One region of the Variovorax sp. P5_A3 genome, then DNA from elsewhere that is predicted to be linked to it. Evidence: predicted binding sites of a transcription regulator. Region 1 holds the regulator's gene; the other holds the start of a gene.
What was found. Region 1 encodes LexA, which represses DNA repair genes until DNA is damaged. Its sites were predicted from a motif close to ACTGTATNNNNATACAGT; they were not measured.
Positions count from the first base shown of each region.

Region 1 (4,724 bases):
GACGACCTCACCGGCGAGGACCTGATCCAGCGCGAAGACGACAAGGAAGAGACCGTGCGCAAGCGCCTCGAGGTCTACAGGCAGCAAACCCGGCCGCTGGTCGACTACTACTCGGACTGGGCCAAGTCCGAACCCGCCGCCGCACCGAAGTACCGCGCCATCAGCGGTGTCGGGACGGTCGACGAGATCACCCAGCGCGCGCTCGCGGCACTGAACAGTTGATCAGGCCGGGCTGGAGCGCAGCCCGTAGGCCTTGCCGTCGACGAACAGGTATTCGACGCGCATCACGGCCTCCCCCTTTTCGTCCTTCGAGGCAAAGCCGACGGCCGAGATGCGGGCGCCAGGCTTGATCTCCTGGACTTTCCAGGCCTCCATTCGCGTGAGCGGCGCGAGCTCGAGTTCCCACTGACGGTCGTTGCGGCGGGGCACGGTCGTCTTCGCGAGCAGCCCCGGCCCATCGACCGGCGCGCTCTGCGCAGGCAACGCGCGTTTTGCCAGATCCGGCGGAACCTTGAGATCAGGCGGTACCTCGATCATCAGTTCGGCGTGAGGGTTCTGCCAGCGAGAAGTCACGACCCGGCCCTCCAGGTAGAGGGGGCGATCCTGGTCGAAGCCGCTCCAGCCATGGTGCGCCCAGGCGGGGCGAATCGCGACGGCAGTCGAAGCGGCGGTCCATAGGAAGCTGCGACGTTTCATGCAGGAAGCTCCTTTCCGATCAGTAGGCGATCCATCGGCCGCAGAAGATCACAGCCAGCCAGATCGCAGTGGACGACAACATCTGTATCCGCGCCATCAAGTCGAGTTTCAGCAACGAGCCGCGTGCATGGAACCAGACGGCATTGCAGCCGGCCACGAAGAGCAATCCCATCTTGAGCAGGAAGGCCCGGTTGGCAAGCAGTTCAAAAGGCTGAGTGGCGAACATCAAGGAACCGCTGACTGCCGCCAGGACGAAGCCGGACAAGGCGATGGTCAGCGACAGCCTCGCCAGCCCGCTCACCGGCAGGACGACGGCGCGTCCAAAGACGCGCATTTCGAGGGCGACCAGATTGCCGACGAGCAGTGCAATCCCGACGATGTGCACGACCTCCAGCGCAGGATAGGCCCAGGGAGTCGATTGCAACGCGCCGAACATGCGCTCAGGCGGGAGGTCCGCCGGACAGAAGCTCGAGGATCAGCGCGATGCGCGCCTTGACCGGTGTCAGTGCCCCCGCGTCACGCAACACTTCCTTTGACCTCGGGAGAATCCGCCCCTGCGAACATCGCGTCGCGCGGACGACCGATACCCCATCAGCCTGCGCGCGAAGTGCGGCCGCTTCGAGTGCGTGGTGCAACGTGCCGTTGCCGGTAGCAGCAAGCACGAGTCCCTGGAGCGGTTCCGCACCGCCCCGCTTCCGCTCTTCCAGCAATGCATCCACGATCGTGCCGCGAGCCTCGGCATGGCTCACGAGGATTTCGACGCGTGGCCAGGACGTGGCGCCTTCGATTCGATCGAAGGCAAGCTGTGCGGCGGTTGCCGGCACGGGCCAATCTCTCAGCACGCGCACGGCGCCTTCTTCGACGTACGCCACCGGCCCCGCATCACCCGAGTCGAATGCGTCGAGCCTGTAGGTGTGGACCTTCTGGACATCGAACGCGCTGTGAACGGTGCCTGCGCAAACGGCGATGACACCCCGCGCCCCGGGTGAGGCCGCCACGACAATGGCATCGCGCACATTCTGGGGCCCGTCCGGCGCCAGCGCGGTGGACGGGCGCATCGCGCAGGTCAACACCACCGGCTTCGACGGCCCCAGCACACACTGCAGGAAGAAGGCCGTCTCCTCCAGCGTGTCGGTCCCGTGGGTGATGACGATACCCGCCACGTCGGGTTCCGCGAGCCAATGGGCACAACGCAGCGCCAGCGTTCGCCAGATCGGGAAGGACATGTCCTTGCTGTCCACCTGCGCCACCTGCTCGGCCGACAACGAAACGCCGGGCGGCGCGTCGATGTCGCCCAGCAGTTCCGCCACGCCGACCTCGCCGGCGGTGTAGCCGATGTTGTCATTGGCGGCGGAAGCGCGACCCGCGATCGTGCCTCCCGTGCCCAGGACGATCACGCGACGCGCGTCATTTCGATTGCCTTCGGCCATGGCTTGCCAACTTCCGGAAACTGGTTAAAAATACAGGTACTGGATATTCACCCAGTGCCCATCAGGAGCCAACATGCAGTTCGCCGTGAAGCTTACCGCCCGTCAGCAGCAGATTCTGGACTTGATCCAGAGCGCCATTGCGCGCACCGGCGCCCCTCCCACGCGCGCCGAGATCGCCGCCGAGCTGGGCTTCAAGTCAGCCAACGCGGCCGAAGAGCATCTGCAGGCGCTGGCGCGCAAGGGCGTCATCGAGCTCGTGAGCGGTACCTCGCGCGGTATCCGGCTCAAGGGCGACGCGCTGCGCTCGCTCAACGAATCCCGCAACAACCAGTTCTCCCTGTCGCTGCCCGGCATGGCGCAGCTCGCACTGCCGCTCATCGGCCGTGTGGCCGCCGGTTCGCCCATCCTGGCGCAGGAACACGTCGACCAGACCTATTACGTCGAGAACACCCTCTTCCAGCGCCAACCCGACTACCTGCTCAAGGTGCGCGGCATGTCCATGCGCGACGCCGGCATCATGGACGGCGACCTGCTCGCCGTGCAGGCAACCAAGGAAGCCCGTAACGGGCAGATCGTCGTGGCCCGGCTCGGCGACGAGGTCACCGTCAAGCGACTCAAGCGCAACAAGCAGGTCATCGAGCTGCATGCGGAAAACCCGGACTACCCGACCATCATCGTCCAGCCCGGCGAGCCCTTCGAGATCGAAGGCCTGGCAGTCGGCCTGATCCGCAACACGATGCTGATGTAGGCGTCGAATGAATGCGCGCACGGCTTCGGCGGTGCGCTCACACCCGGCCGCGACAGGTGGCGGGCGTATGGCGAAGTGCCATCACCCTGTCGAGGCCGATCAAAGCAATCCTGCCTGTGTTCAATCTCTGACCTTTGGAGTTCACATGGGAATCGCCCTGCTCAGCATCGTTGATTTGTTGACCCCCCTGCAATCGCTGGCCAGCCGCTGGATGCCGGCGCGCAGTTCGCATCGCATCAATTCGTCGGGTCTGCGCTATGTCGGGGTCCGGCCCAGTTGCACGGCGCGCCAGACTGCCACGGTACAGGCCTGCTCGCCAGCGGCGGCGCGGCCGTTGCGGGTGGTGCGCATGGTCGACGCACAGCAACCGGGCCGTCACCAGAGCCGCATGGTGATTTCGGGCCGCATGGCCGATGTCTGCGCTGAGCTCGATCGACTGGTTGCGCTCGAAGCAGCAGGCACGGCGCCCCGATCCGCCCACGTGCACTGAGGGCCGAACTGCGTCCACACTGACTGGCGCTTCATCGCCGGGCAGCGACGTTCAACCACCCTGCAAGTGCCCCCGGCGACCGGCGCATGCAATGGCAACATGATGCGTCCGCACAGCTTGCCGGTGGTGCGAGGCACAATGGCACGCCATGAACATTGTGATCCTCGACGACTATCAGGATGCGGTGCGCAAGCTGCAGTGCGCTGCCAAGCTCGATGCGTATGCCGCCAAGGTCTATACCAACACGGTCAAGGGCATCGGGCAGCTTTCGGTGCGCCTCAAGGATGCCGACGTGATCGTGCTGATCCGTGAGCGCACCCACATCTCCCGGCAGCTCATCGAGAAGTTGCCCAAGCTCAGGCTCATTTCGCAGACCGGGCGGGTCGGCGGCCACATCGACGTGAACGCCTGTTCGGAACAAGGTATCGCGGTGGCGGAAGGCACGGGGTCGCCATTGGCGCCGGCCGAGCTGACCTGGGCGCTGATCATGGCCGCGATGCGTCGCCTGCCGCAGTACATCAGCAACCTGAAGCATGGCGCGTGGCAGCAGTCGGGCCTCAAGTCCGCATCGATGCCACCGAACTTCGGACTCGGCTCGGTGCTCAAGGGCAAGACGCTCTGCATCTGGGGTTACGGGCGCATCGGCCAGCTGGTCGCGCGCTACGGCCAGGCCTTCGGGATGCAAGTGGTGATCTGGGGTCGCGAGCAGAGCTGCGCCAAGGCCAGGTCCGACGGATTCCAGGTGGCACCGAACCAGGAAGCCTTCTTCGCCGCGGCCGACGTGTTGTCGGTGCACCTGCGGCTGACGGAGGAGACGCGCGGTCTGGTCACGCTCGAGGATCTTTCGCGGATGAAGCCCACTGCGCTGTTCGTGAATACCTCGCGCGCCGAGCTGGTGGAGCAGGACGCCCTTCTCGCCGCGCTCAATCGCGGTCGGCCCGGGCTGGCGGCGATCGATGTCTTCGAGAGCGAACCGCCATTGCAGGGCCATGCGCTCCTCCGTCTCGAGAACTGCATCTGCACGCCGCACATCGGCTACGTGGAGCAGGACAGCTACGAGATGTACTTCGGGCAGGCTTTCGACAACGTCGTCAGTTTCATCAAGGGCAATCCGACGAACATCGTCAACCCCGGCGCTCTGCAGGTCCGCCGTTGAAGCGGCCTGCACTGCCGGCCTCGTTGTGGGCCCTGCTGGCAGGCAATTTCGTGATCGGCACGGGCGTGATGGTGGTGCCCGGCACGCTCAACGAGCTCAGCACGTCGCTGGACGTCAGCGCGGCGACGGCCGGCCAGTTGATCACGGCCGGCGCCGTCGTGATGTGCCTGGGTGCTCCTTTGCTTGCCGCCGTGGTCGCGGGCT
Region 1 is NZ_JBFUKW010000003.1:98,192-102,915, reverse strand. Features, by position in the region: gene adk (adenylate kinase) at 1-222, shown strand, start outside; gene AC1D3B_RS05845 (DUF6152 family protein) at 223-696, opposite strand; gene AC1D3B_RS05840 (hypothetical protein) at 716-1,132, opposite strand; gene AC1D3B_RS05835 (asparaginase) at 1,137-2,126, opposite strand; gene lexA (transcriptional repressor LexA) at 2,200-2,874, shown strand; gene AC1D3B_RS05825 (hypothetical protein) at 3,020-3,364, shown strand; gene AC1D3B_RS05820 (D-2-hydroxyacid dehydrogenase family protein) at 3,513-4,520, shown strand; gene AC1D3B_RS05815 (MFS transporter) at 4,517-4,724, shown strand, end outside.

Region 2 (4,724 bases), on a different contig from region 1:
GACGCCACCGCCCTTGCCGCGGCCACCCGCGTGGATCTGGGCCTTGACAACCCAAACCGGGCCGCCGAGCTTCTGAGCGGCTTCGACCGCCTCCTGCACTGTGTACGCCGGAATGCCGCGCGGCACAGGCACGCCGAACTTGGCAAGAATTTCCTTGCCTTGGTACTCGTGAATCTTCATGAGGGTGTCTCTCGGAACGAGGTTTAGAGAACGGGAGTATTTGGCTGTTGTCCACGGGCCACGGCGCCCAGAGGGCGGGGGCGGCGAACAGCGAAGGACTGTATCATGGGGCGCCGTACCAACGTCAGGCCCGCCACTGTGGTCAATACGTAGTTTCTCCAGAGGCACCCTCCGAGGCTCCCATCATGGTCAAGGTCTTCATCGACGGCGAAGCCGGTACCACCGGCCTTCAGATCCGCGAGCGGCTGCAGAATATGCCGCACATCGAACTGGTCAGCATCGCGCCCGAGCTTCGAAAAGACGTCTCGGCCAAGCGCGACCTGATGGCCGGCGTCGACCTCGTCGTGCTGTGCCTGCATGACGACGCGGCGCGCGAATCCGTGGCGCTCATCGACCAGCTCGAAGGCCGCCGCCCGAAGATCATCGACGCCTCCACCGCACATCGCACGGCTGCAGGGTGGACGTTCGGCTTTCCCGAACTCGTGGCCGGGCAGAAGGACGCCGTGGCCAAGGCCGAGCGCGTGGCCAATCCGGGCTGCTACGCAACCGGGGCCATCGCCATCGTCCGCCCGTTGATCGACGCAGGACTCCTGCCGCCCGACTTCCCGATCGCCCTCCCCTCGGTCAGCGGCTATTCCGGCGGCGGGCGCAGCATGATCGAGGCTTACGAGAGCGGCGCTGCGCCCCTGTTCGAGACCTATGCGCTGGGGCTCAAGCACAAGCACATTCCCGAGATCATGAAGTACACCGGGCTCACGCGCCGGCCTGTTTTCATCCCCTCGGTGGGCAACTTCAAGCAGGGCATGCTGGTGCAGCTTCCCCTGCATCTGGATGACCTGCCCGACCGTCCCAAGGCCAGCGACCTGCACGATGCGCTGGCGGCCCACTACGCCAAGAGCAACACGCCGGAACAGTTCGTGAAGGTGCTGCCGCCGACCGAGGACGGCAAGATCGACGCCCTGTCGCTCAACGACACCAACCAGCTCGACATTCGCGTGTTCCCGAACGAAGACCACCGCCATGCGGTCGTCATTGCCCGGCTCGACAATCTGGGCAAGGGCGCGAGCGGCGCGGCGGTGCAAAACCTTAAGCTGATGTTGGGGGTTTAGGCTCGCCCCCAGGCTTACTCACTTCGTGTAGACGCCACCCCCTGCCGGGGGCAACACCAGCGGCCCGGCGAAGCCGGTTCCGCGGTGTTTCACGAAGTGGCCTGGCCTCCCGGCCCTAAGGTCTACTCGTCTGGGTCGTGGCGCAGCACCTTCGCGACCACGGCACTGGCGAATCCGCGCGCAAGGAGAAATCGCACCTGCCTGGCGCGTTGTGTCGCGTCCTGCGGTAGTTCGCCGAAGCGGCGCCGCCAGACTTCCCGCGCCCGTTCCAGCTCGCTGCCTTGAAGGCTCGCGACCGCTTCCGCGACCGCCTCGGGGGCGATGCCCTTGTGCAGCAGTTCCTGGCGCACGCGTGCGGCACCGTGGCGCCCTGCCCGTTGGTGCAGGACTGACTGGACCACCCTCGCCTCGTTGATGAAATCCTTGGCGGCCAGTTCGTCGAGCGCGAGCGCCAGCGTGCCTGGCTGTTCCTCGTACTTCGCGAGCTTGCGTTCGAGTTCGGCGCGCGAATGCTCCCGCTGGCTCAGCAGTCGCAGTGCGCGCCCCTTGAGAGATGGAGCGGCAAATGCCATGGCTTGGATTGAATCGCTTCGGATCGAAGCGCACCCGCCGCTCAGGGCGGGTGGCGCGGGCGGGATCGCCCCTTACTTTTCAGCCGACGCGTCAGGCGCCTCGGCCAGGAGCAGCGGGATGCCCAGGGATTCGCGCACCTTGTTCTCGATCTCGCGCGAGAGCTCACGGTTCTCGCGCAGGAACTCGCGTGCGTTGTCGCGGCCCTGCCCGATCTTCTCGCCGTTGTAGGCGTACCAGGCGCCCGACTTGTCGACGATCTTGGCGGCCACGCCCATGTCGATGATCTCGCCTTCGCGGCTGATGCCCTCGCCGAACAGGATGTCGAACTCGGCCGTCTTGAAAGGTGGCGAGACCTTGTTCTTGACCACCTTGACCTTGGTCTCGTTGCCGATCGCCTCGTCGCCCTTCTTGATGGTGCCGATGCGGCGGATGTCCAGGCGCACCGAGGCGTAGAACTTCAGCGCATTGCCGCCGGTGGTGGTTTCGGGCGAACCGAACATCACGCCGATCTTCATGCGGATCTGGTTGATGAAGATGACCATGCAGTTGGTCTTCTTGATGGTGGCGGTGAGCTTGCGCAGCGCCTGGCTCATGAGGCGGGCCTGCAGGCCGGGCAGCGAGTCGCCCATCTCGCCTTCGATTTCGGCCTTGGGCGTGAGCGCGGCGACTGAGTCGACCACGATCAGGTCGACCGCGCCGGAACGCACCAGCGAATCGACGATCTCGAGCGCCTGCTCGCCGGTGTCGGGCTGGCTGATGAGCAGGTCGGAGAGATTCACGCCGAGCTTCTGCGCGTACTGCACGTCGAGCGCATGTTCCGCATCGACGAAGGCGCAGGTGCCGGCCTGGCGCTGCATTTCGGCGATGACCTGGAGCGTGAGGGTGGTCTTGCCGGACGATTCCGGACCGTAGATCTCGATCACCCGGCCGCGCGGCAGGCCGCCGACGCCGAGCGCGATGTCGAGGCCCAGCGAGCCGGTGGAGACCACCTGGATGTCTTCCAGCGCTTCGCCTTCGCCGAGCCGCATGATCGTGCCCTTGCCGAACTGCTTTTCGATCTGGGCCAGTGCGGCCTGGAGGGCCTTGGCCTTTTCGCTGTTGGCGACCGAGATGCTTGCGCCCTTGACGACTGCGTCCATGTGGAAAACTCCTTGAATATCAATGGGTTGTGTCGGATTCATCCCGCTGCTTTTAATTACAGGCTGGATGCTTGAACAGTAGTGTAGAGGGCAATGAAAGCGAGTAAGCCTGTTTTTTGGTCAGTTTGCTTTACTATCGAAGCCCCATGGTAGATCCCATTTTTCCGATCGATCACGACGCCTGGCGCCAGACCCACCTGGGACGCCTGCTCGGCCATGCGATGCGCCGTTTCGACGAGCGCGTGCTCGCATTGATGGCCCATGACGCCGACGTGCCGCTGGCGCTGTCGAACCTCGCGGCGCGCGCACAGGTGAGCGCCGCGCACATCCACATCACGCGCCACCTCTCCCGCGATGGTTCGCGCCTGACCGAACTCGCCGAACGCGCCGGCATGACCAAGCAGGCGATGGGCACGCTGGTCGACCAGTGCGAGGCTTGGGGTCTGGTCACGCGCGGGCCTGATCCGCTCGACGCACGCGCGCGCCGCGTGCTGTTCACCGCCGACGGCCTGGCGTGGCTGGAGGCCTTCCGCAACGCCGTCGCCCAGGCGGAAAGGGAGTTCCGCGCCAGCGTCGGCGACGAGATCGCCACCGTGGTAACCATCGGTCTCGAAGCCTATGCCGCAGCCTAGAATTCGCTGGGAGAGTCGGTGGGTGGAAGATCCGGCGGCAGTGCAAGCCGCGATGTCTGGAGGCACGGCATGCGAATACTGATTGCGGAAGATGACCAGGTGCTGGCGGATGCCCTCCTGCGCAGCTTGCGCACCTCCGGCTCGGCGGTCGACCACGTCGCGACCGGCTCGCAAGCCGACGCCGCGCTGATGACCAACAGCGAGTTCGACCTGTTGATCCTCGACCTCGGCCTGCCCAACCTGCACGGCCTCGAAATCCTCAAGCGGCTGCGCGCACGCGGCTCGCAGTTGCCGGTGCTGGTGCTGACGGCTGCCGACAGCGTCGAGGAGCGCGTCAAGGGTCTCGACTACGGCGCCGACGACTACATGGCCAAGCCCTTCTCCCTGCAGGAACTCGAGGCGCGGGTGCGTGCGCTCACCCGCCGCGGCATGGGCGGCACCAGCAACGCGATCAAGCATGGTCCGCTGGTCTACGACCAGGCCGGCCGCGTCGCCACCATCGACGGCAAGATGATCGAGCTCTCCGCGCGCGAACTCGGCCTGCTCGAAGTGCTGCTGCAGCGTGCTGGCCGCCTGGTGAGCAAGGACCAGCTGGTCGAGCGCCTGTGCGAATGGGGCGAGGAGGTCAGCCTCAACGCGATCGAGGTGTACATCCACCGCCTGCGCAAGAAGATCGAGAAGGGCCCCGTGCGCATCGCCACCGTCCGCGGCCTCGGCTACTGCCTCGAAAAAATCCCCTCTTGATGCCCCAGGGCACATCGCGCTTGAACTCCTCGGCCGGCGCAGCCCGGCCCGTTGGCGAAACACCGCGGAACCGGCTTTGCCGGGCCGCCGGTGTTGCCCCCGGCAGGGGGTGGGCGGCTACACGAAGTGAGCAAGCCTGGGGGCGAGCGTGAAACTTTTTCAGCGCGCGCAGCGTTCGCTCTTCGGCGAGATCCTCGACTGGATGCTCACGCCCTTGCTGCTGCTGGTGCCGGTCAGCATCGGCGTCACCTGGCTGGTGGCACAGGGCATCGCGAACGCGCCTTTCGATCGCGCGCTGGAATCCAACATCCAGATCCTCGCCAGACTGGTCGACGTCGAGAACGGGC
Region 2 is NZ_JBFUKW010000008.1:96-4,819, forward strand. Features, by position in the region: partial or broken gene AC1D3B_RS13570 (ATP-grasp domain-containing protein) at 1-180, opposite strand, end outside; gene argC (N-acetyl-gamma-glutamyl-phosphate reductase) at 366-1,289, shown strand; gene recX (recombination regulator RecX) at 1,412-1,861, opposite strand; gene recA (recombinase RecA) at 1,934-3,001, opposite strand; gene AC1D3B_RS13590 (MarR family winged helix-turn-helix transcriptional regulator) at 3,148-3,633, shown strand; gene AC1D3B_RS13595 (response regulator) at 3,703-4,377, shown strand; gene AC1D3B_RS13600 (sensor histidine kinase N-terminal domain-containing protein) at 4,526-4,724, shown strand, end outside.
Region 2: recA (recombinase RecA) is a predicted target of LexA. The motif match lies at 3,064-3,081, and genes of this name have one in related genera.